DNA from 2 places in the Streptomyces sp. NPDC104381 genome. Region 1 is predicted to be linked to the other one. Evidence: riboswitches for the same ligand, from Rfam matches in the RefSeq annotation. Region 1 holds a riboswitch; the other holds the start of a gene.
What was found. Region 1 has a riboswitch for glycine ahead of gcvP (aminomethyl-transferring glycine dehydrogenase). Riboswitches for the same ligand answer to the same signal wherever they lie in the genome.
Positions count from the first base shown of each region.

Region 2: it holds a riboswitch for glycine, as region 1 does, so the genes downstream of both, gcvT (glycine cleavage system aminomethyltransferase GcvT) here and gcvP (aminomethyl-transferring glycine dehydrogenase) in region 1, are expected to answer to the same signal.

Region 1 covers NZ_JBVJNK010000003.1:9,579-12,979, forward strand. Annotated here, with positions in the region: gene ACZ607_RS09595 (DNA polymerase IV) at 1-907, shown strand, start outside; gene ACZ607_RS09600 (PRC-barrel domain-containing protein) at 823-1,200, opposite strand; glycine riboswitch at 1,334-1,429, shown strand; gene gcvP (aminomethyl-transferring glycine dehydrogenase) at 1,623-3,401, shown strand, end outside.
Region 2 covers NZ_JBVJNK010000004.1:573,939-577,339, forward strand. Annotated here, with positions in the region: gene glyA (serine hydroxymethyltransferase) at 1-536, opposite strand, end outside; gene gcvH (glycine cleavage system protein GcvH) at 555-932, opposite strand; gene gcvT (glycine cleavage system aminomethyltransferase GcvT) at 1,023-2,138, opposite strand; glycine riboswitch at 2,281-2,378, opposite strand; gene ACZ607_RS16395 (AAA family ATPase) at 2,632-3,321, shown strand.

The sequences.
Region 1 (3,401 bases):
CAGTCACCTGGCGGAGGCGGGCGAGGCTGAGCTGGTGCGGCTCCTCGGAAGGGCGCACGGCGTCGCCCTGCACCGCATGGCACAGGGCTTCGACGACCGTCCCGTCGTCGCCGAGCGGGACGCCAAGTCCGTGTCGGTCGAGGACACCTTCGACGTGGACCTGCACGACCGGGTGCGCGTCAGGACGGAGGTGGAGCGGCTCGCGGACCGCTGTGTGCAGCGGCTGAGGGGCGCCGGCCGGTCCGGGCGGACCGTCGTCCTCAAGGTGCGCCGCTACGACTTCTCCACGCTCACCAGGTCCGAGACGCTGCGGGGGCCCACCGACGACCCCACGGTCGTCAGGGAGGCCGCTGCGCGGCTTCTGGAGGCCGTGGACACGACGGGCGGGGTCCGGCTGCTCGGGGTCGGCGTCACGGGGCTGGCGGACTTCACACAGGAGGACCTCTTCGCGCAGGCCGCCGACGCCGAGCAAGCGGCGGCCGAGCTGGCGGCGGCGGAGCACGCGGCTGTGGAGCACGCCGCCGGGGAGGCCGGCGACGGCGCCGGGGGACCGGCGGACGAGCGGGACCGCACCGTGGAGGAGCGGGCCGTGGAGGACGCCCGGGAGAGCGAGGAGCAGTTGGCCGCGCGGCGCTGGCCGGCCGGGCACGACGTACGCCACGACGTCCACGGCCACGGCTGGGTGCAGGGCAGCGGTGTCGGCCGGGTCACCGTGCGCTTCGAGGAGCCCTGGACGCCGCCCGGCCGGGTGCGGACCTTCCGCATCGACGATCCGGAGCTCCAGCCGGCCGAGCCGCTGCGGCTGGTGCGGGATCCCGTGGACTACTCCTCGTGGCCGGCGAGCCTGCCGAAGTCCCTGTCGGCGGCGGGGCCGGGAGAGGGGGAGGGGGAGGCGTCCAGTCCGTAATGCCGGTAGAGCTGCAGTTCCTGTTCGGGGGAGAGGTGGCGGCCCACGCCGAAGTCCGGAGCGTCCTTGATGAGGGCCCGCTCGAAGGGGATGACGAGGGCGCCGTCGACGACCTCGCTCGGCTCCAGCGGGACGAAGGCGTCCCTGGTGAAGAGACCGGTGCGTACGGCGGCCCACTCGGGGACCCCGGTGGCGTCGTCGAGATAGACCTCGTCCACCGTTCCGATCTTGGCACCTTGACGGTCGAAGGCCTTGCGGCCGATCAGGCTGCGCGGATCGATGTCGGTCTGCACGGTGCCTCCCACTGGTCACGACGGCATCAGGTGGTCGCGGCTGCTCCACAGGCTCTACGAAAGGCCAGATCCGGGCAGTCGGCCACTCGAGACGGCCCGCCCCGGCCCCGCTGGTAGGCTGGAACACGGCTGCTGACCCTGTGCGGGAGAGTCCTCCGGAGCGATCCGGAGGCGCCGAAGGAGCAACTCCTCCCCGGAATCTCTCAGGCCCCCGTACCGCACGGACGAGGTCACTCTGGAAAGCAGGGCGGGATCCGTGCGGCACACGCCGTGGCGGGCACCACCCTCACCGACGGTGAAAGCCGGTACGCCCCCGGGCGCCCCGGTGAAGCTCTCAGGTCGAGATGACAGATGGGGAGGCCGTTCGGGCAGCCACGCCGTGGCGCCCCTCGCAGGTCGTCACAGACCAGGAGGCCTCCATCATGACCCCCCGTCGCACTCCGCTCTCCCAGCTGGAGCAGGGCATTCCCTTCGAGCAGCGCCACATCGGGCCCGATGCCGAGGCGCAGGCGAAGATGCTCGCCCAGGTCGGCTACGGCTCCCTCGACGAGCTCACCGCCGCCGCGGTGCCCGACGTGATCAGGAGTGCCGAGGCGCTGAACCTGCCCGAGGCGCGCACCGAGGCCGAGGTGCTTGCCGAGCTGCGCAGCCTCGCCGACCGCAACCAGGTGCTCGCACCGATGATCGGGCTCGGCTACTACGGCACGTTCACCCCGCCGGTGATCCTGCGCAACGTCATGGAGAACCCCGCCTGGTACACGGCCTACACGCCGTACCAGCCGGAGATCTCCCAGGGCCGGCTCGAGGCCCTCCTGAACTTCCAGACGATGGTCGCCGACCTCACCGGCCTGCCCACCTCCGGCGCCTCGCTCCTCGACGAGGGCACGGCCGCCGCCGAGGCCATGGCCCTGGCCCGGCGGGTCGGAAAGGTCAAGGGCGGCGTCTTCCTGGTCGACGCCGACACCCTGCCGCAGACCATCGCCGTCATCGAGACCCGGGCCGAGCCGACCGGTGTGGAGGTCGTCGTCGCCGACCTCACCGACGGCATCCCCGCGGAGATCGCCGAGCGCGGGGTCTTCGGCGTGCTGCTCCAGTACCCGGGCGCCTCCGGCGCCGTGCGCGAGATCAAGCCCGTCATCGAGCAGGCCCACGGACTGGGCGCGATCGTCTCCGTCGCCGCCGACCTGCTGGCCCTGACGCTGCTCACCTCGCCGGGCGAGCTGGGCGCGGACATCGCCGTGGGCACCACCCAGCGCTTCGGCGTCCCGATGGGCTTCGGCGGACCGCACGCCGGCTTCATGGCCGTACGCGAGAAGTTCGCCCGCAGCCTGCCCGGCCGCCTGGTCGGCGTCTCCGTCGACGCGGACGGGGACAAGGCCTACCGGCTGGCGCTGCAGACCCGTGAGCAGCACATCCGCCGCGAGAAGGCCACGAGCAACATCTGCACCGCCCAGGTGCTGCTCGCCGTCATGGCCGGCATGTACGCCGTCTACCACGGCCCCGAGGGGCTGCGGACGATCGCCCGGCGCACCCACCGGTTCGCCGCCATCCTGGCCGAGGGCCTGCGGGCCGGCGGTAGCGAGGTCGTGCACGACGCGTACTTCGACACCCTGACCGTCCGGGTGCCGGGCGGGGCGGCCGGCGTGGTCGCCGACGCGCGTGAGCGCGGGGTGAACCTCCGTCTCGTCGACGCCGACCACGTCTCCGTCGCCTGCGACGAGACCACCACCCGCACCCGCATCGCCTCCGTCTGGGCGGCCTTCGGGACCAGCGGCGACATCGAGGCGCTCGACGCCGGGACGGCCGACGCGCTCCCCGCGGGGCTGCTCCGCAGCGACGCCGTCCTCACCCACCCGGTCTTCCACCAGCACCGTTCCGAGACCGCGATGCTGCGCTACCTCCGCAAGCTCGCGGACAAGGACTACGCGCTGGACCGCGGCATGATCCCGCTCGGCTCCTGCACCATGAAGCTCAACGCGACCGCCGAGATGGAGTCGATCACCTGGCCCGAGTTCGGCGCGCTGCACCCCTTCGCGCCGGCCGAGCAGGCGCAGGGCTTCCTCACGCTCATCCGTGAGCTGGAGGAGCGCCTCGCCGAGGTCACCGGCTACGACGCCGTGTCCATCCAGCCCAACGCCGGCTCCCAGGGTGAGTTCGCGGGCCTGCTGGCCGTGCGGGCGTACCACCGGGCCAACGGGGAC
Region 2 (3,401 bases), on a different contig from region 1:
CGCGGGTAGGCGGACCAGCCGGCCACGATGAGCTTCGGCTTCGACTCCTTGGCGAGGCGCTCGACCTCGGCCATGTCCACGACGCCGGTGTCGTCGACGTGGTACGGGACCACGTTGTAGAGCTTGCCGGAGAAGTTGATCTTCATGCCGTGGGTCAGGTGACCGCCGTGGGCCAGGTTCAGGCCCATGATCGTGTCGCCCGGCTTCAGCAGTGCGAACATCGCGGCGGCGTTGGCCTGCGCACCCGAGTGCGGCTGGACGTTCGCGGCCTCGGCGCCGAAGAGCGCCTTGATGCGGTCGATCGCGATCTGCTCGACCACGTCGACGTGCTCGCAGCCACCGTAGTAGCGGCGGCCCGGGTAGCCCTCGGCGTACTTGTTGGTGAGGACGGAGCCCTGCGCCTCCATGACCGCGACCGGAGCGAAGTTCTCCGAGGCGATCATCTCGAGGGTGGACTGCTGACGGTGGAGCTCGGCGTCGACGGCGGCGGCGACGTCCGGGTCCAGCTCGTGGAGGGAGGAGTTGAGAAGCGACATCAGTGGGTCCCTAAGGTCTCAGTTGCCGGAGAACGCGGTGTACTCGTCGGCGGAGAGAAGGTCCTTCGGCTCCTCCGCGACGCGCACCTTGAACAGCCAGCCGCCCTCGAAGGGAGCGGAGTTCACCAGCGACGGGTCGTCCACGACGTCCTGGTTGGCCGCGGTCACCTCGCCGGTCACCGGCGAGTACAGGTCGCTGACCGACTTGGTCGACTCCAGCTCACCGCAGGTCTCGCCCGCGGTCACCGTGTCACCGACCTCCGGGAGCTGGGCGTAGACGACGTCACCGAGCGCGTTGGCCGCGAACTCGGTGATACCGACCGTGGCCACGCCGTCCTCGAGGGCCGACAGCCACTCGTGCTCCTTGCTGTACCGCAGCTGCTGGGGGTTGCTCATGACCTGAATTCTCCTGTACGCGGGGGAGTGCTGATGAACGGTGGTCTTACGGTGTGAGACACGACTGCGTCACGTGTGCGGCGCGACGTGTCACTTACGGCGCTTGTAGAACGGCAGCGCCACGACCTCGTACGGCTCGTGCGTGCCCCGGATGTCGACGCCGACACCCTCCGTGCCGGGCTCGGCGTGCGCCGCGTCGACGTAGGCCATGGCGATCGGCTTGCCCAGGGTGGGTGACGGCGCACCCGAGGTGACCTCGCCGACGACCTGGCCGTCCACCACGACGGAGAAGCCGGCGCGCGGCACCCGGCGGCCCTCGGCCACCAGGCCGACGAGCTTGCGCGGCGGGGCGGTCTCCGCGCGCTCCGCCGCGGCGGTCAGCGCCTCGCGGCCGACGAAGTCACCCTCCTTCTCGAACTTCACGACCCTGCCCAGGCCGGCGTCGAAGGGCGTCAGCGCGGTGGTCAGCTCGTGCCCGTACAGCGGCATGCCCGCCTCCAGACGGAGCGTGTCACGGCAGGAGAGCCCGCAGGGGATCAGGCCGTACGGTGCGCCGGCCTCGGTGAGGGCCTTCCACAGCTGCTCGGCGTGGGCCGGGTCCACGAAGAGCTCGAAGCCGTCCTCGCCGGTGTAGCCCGTACGGGCGATGAGCGCGGGGACACCGGCCACCGTTCCGGGGAGTCCGGCGTAGTACTTCAGTCCGTCGAGGTCGGCGTCCGTGACCGACTTCAGTACGGCGGGGGAGTCGGGGCCCTGTACGGCGAGCAGGGCGTACGCGTCGCGGTCGTCCCGCACCTCGGTGTCGAAGTCCCCGGCGCGCTCGGTCAGGGTGTCCAGGACGAGCTGCGCGTTGCCCGCGTTGGCCACCACCAGGTACTCGGTGTCCGCCAGGCGGTAGACGATCAGGTCGTCCAGGATCCCGCCGTCCGCCGCGACGATCATGGTGTAGCGGGCCCGGCCCACGCCGACGGTGGCGATGTTGCCGACCAGGGCGTAGCTCAGGAAGGCGGCGGCCTGCGGGCCGGTGACGGTGATCTCGCCCATGTGCGACAGGTCGAACAGGCCGGCCCGGGTGCGTACGGCGTTGTGCTCGTCGCGCTCACTGGCGTACCGCAGCGGCATGTCCCAGCCCGCGAAGTCGGTCATGGTCGCGCCCAGGGAACGGTGCAGGGCATCGAGGGCGGTGAGACGGGGGGCAGTGCTCATGGGCATGGCTCCAGGGCATGACGACAGGGGGTGGTTCCCTCCCCATCTGTCATCGGAACCTGAGAGGTTCGCCGCGAGCCCCTGAAAGGGTCCGGCTTGCACCTTGGGTGGAGCCGCGAAGCGGCCCGCTTTTCAGATCTGCCTCATCCACGCGGTACGGGGCCTGAGAGATTCAAGGGAGGAACTTGCTCCTTCGGCGCCCGGCGCACACGGTGACCGGGACTCTCCCGCGCGGATTCAAACGGCCGGTATGCAGTTGGCGGGGTCATCATCGCACGCCTTGCGGGAGAGTGGGGCGTCCCGGTGGTGACCGGTGGAAGGCCGGGTGTCCGCGCGCATGCGCGCGGACACGTACAAGGGGACGACCACGGGACGCGTACGGGGCGCCCACGGGGACACGTACGGGTGGAACCGGTTGTGCCGCATTACCTTTTCTTTACACTTCTTGGGCAGGTCCAGTGGGTGACCGGCAGGGCACGGCAGGGGGAGGGCGATGACGTTGCAGCGCTACGCGACCACCGCGGGGGCGGCACGCGGTGCGATGCCCCGGCAGCCGGGCGCACCCGCCCGGGAACCGGTGGCCGGACACACCCCGGTGGTGCGTGATCTGCGGGGCGGGGGCGGCCGGGGGCCGCACGGCCTGGACTTCGCGGCGGGCGATGTCGTGGTGGTCTCCGGGCTGCCCGGCAGCGGCAAGTCGACGCTGATCCGCCGGGCGGTCGGGGAGCAGGCGGTCGACTCCCAGGACACCAGGGACCGGTGGGCGGCGGTCCTGCCCGCCTTACTCCCGTACGCCCTCTACCGTCCCCTGGTGCGCGTCGCGCACTACGCCGGGCTGTGGCGGCGGCTGCGGTCGGGCGGATCCGTCGTCGTGCACGACTGCGGTACGCAGGCCTGGGTGCGGCGCTGGCTGGCGCACGAGGCCCGGCGGCGGGGCGGCGTCCTGCACCTCCTCCTGCTCGACGTCACCCCCCTGGTGGCCAGGCAGGGGCAGCGGGAGCGCGGCCGTGGGGTGTCCGGCTACGCGTTCGCGCGGCACCGGCGAGCCGTCGGCCGGCTGCTGCGCGACACCGAGACGGGCCTGCTGCCCCGGGGCTGTGCCTCGGCGGTGCTGCTCGACCGGGACGCGGCGGCGGCGATCGGCAGGATCTCCTTCCGGGAGGCGGGACTCCCCCGGGAGTAGGCCGGTCGCGGCGTCACCATTCGCATACGCACAGTTCGCAGACGTCCGGCCGGCTGTCCGGTATCTGGACGGTGCGGTGG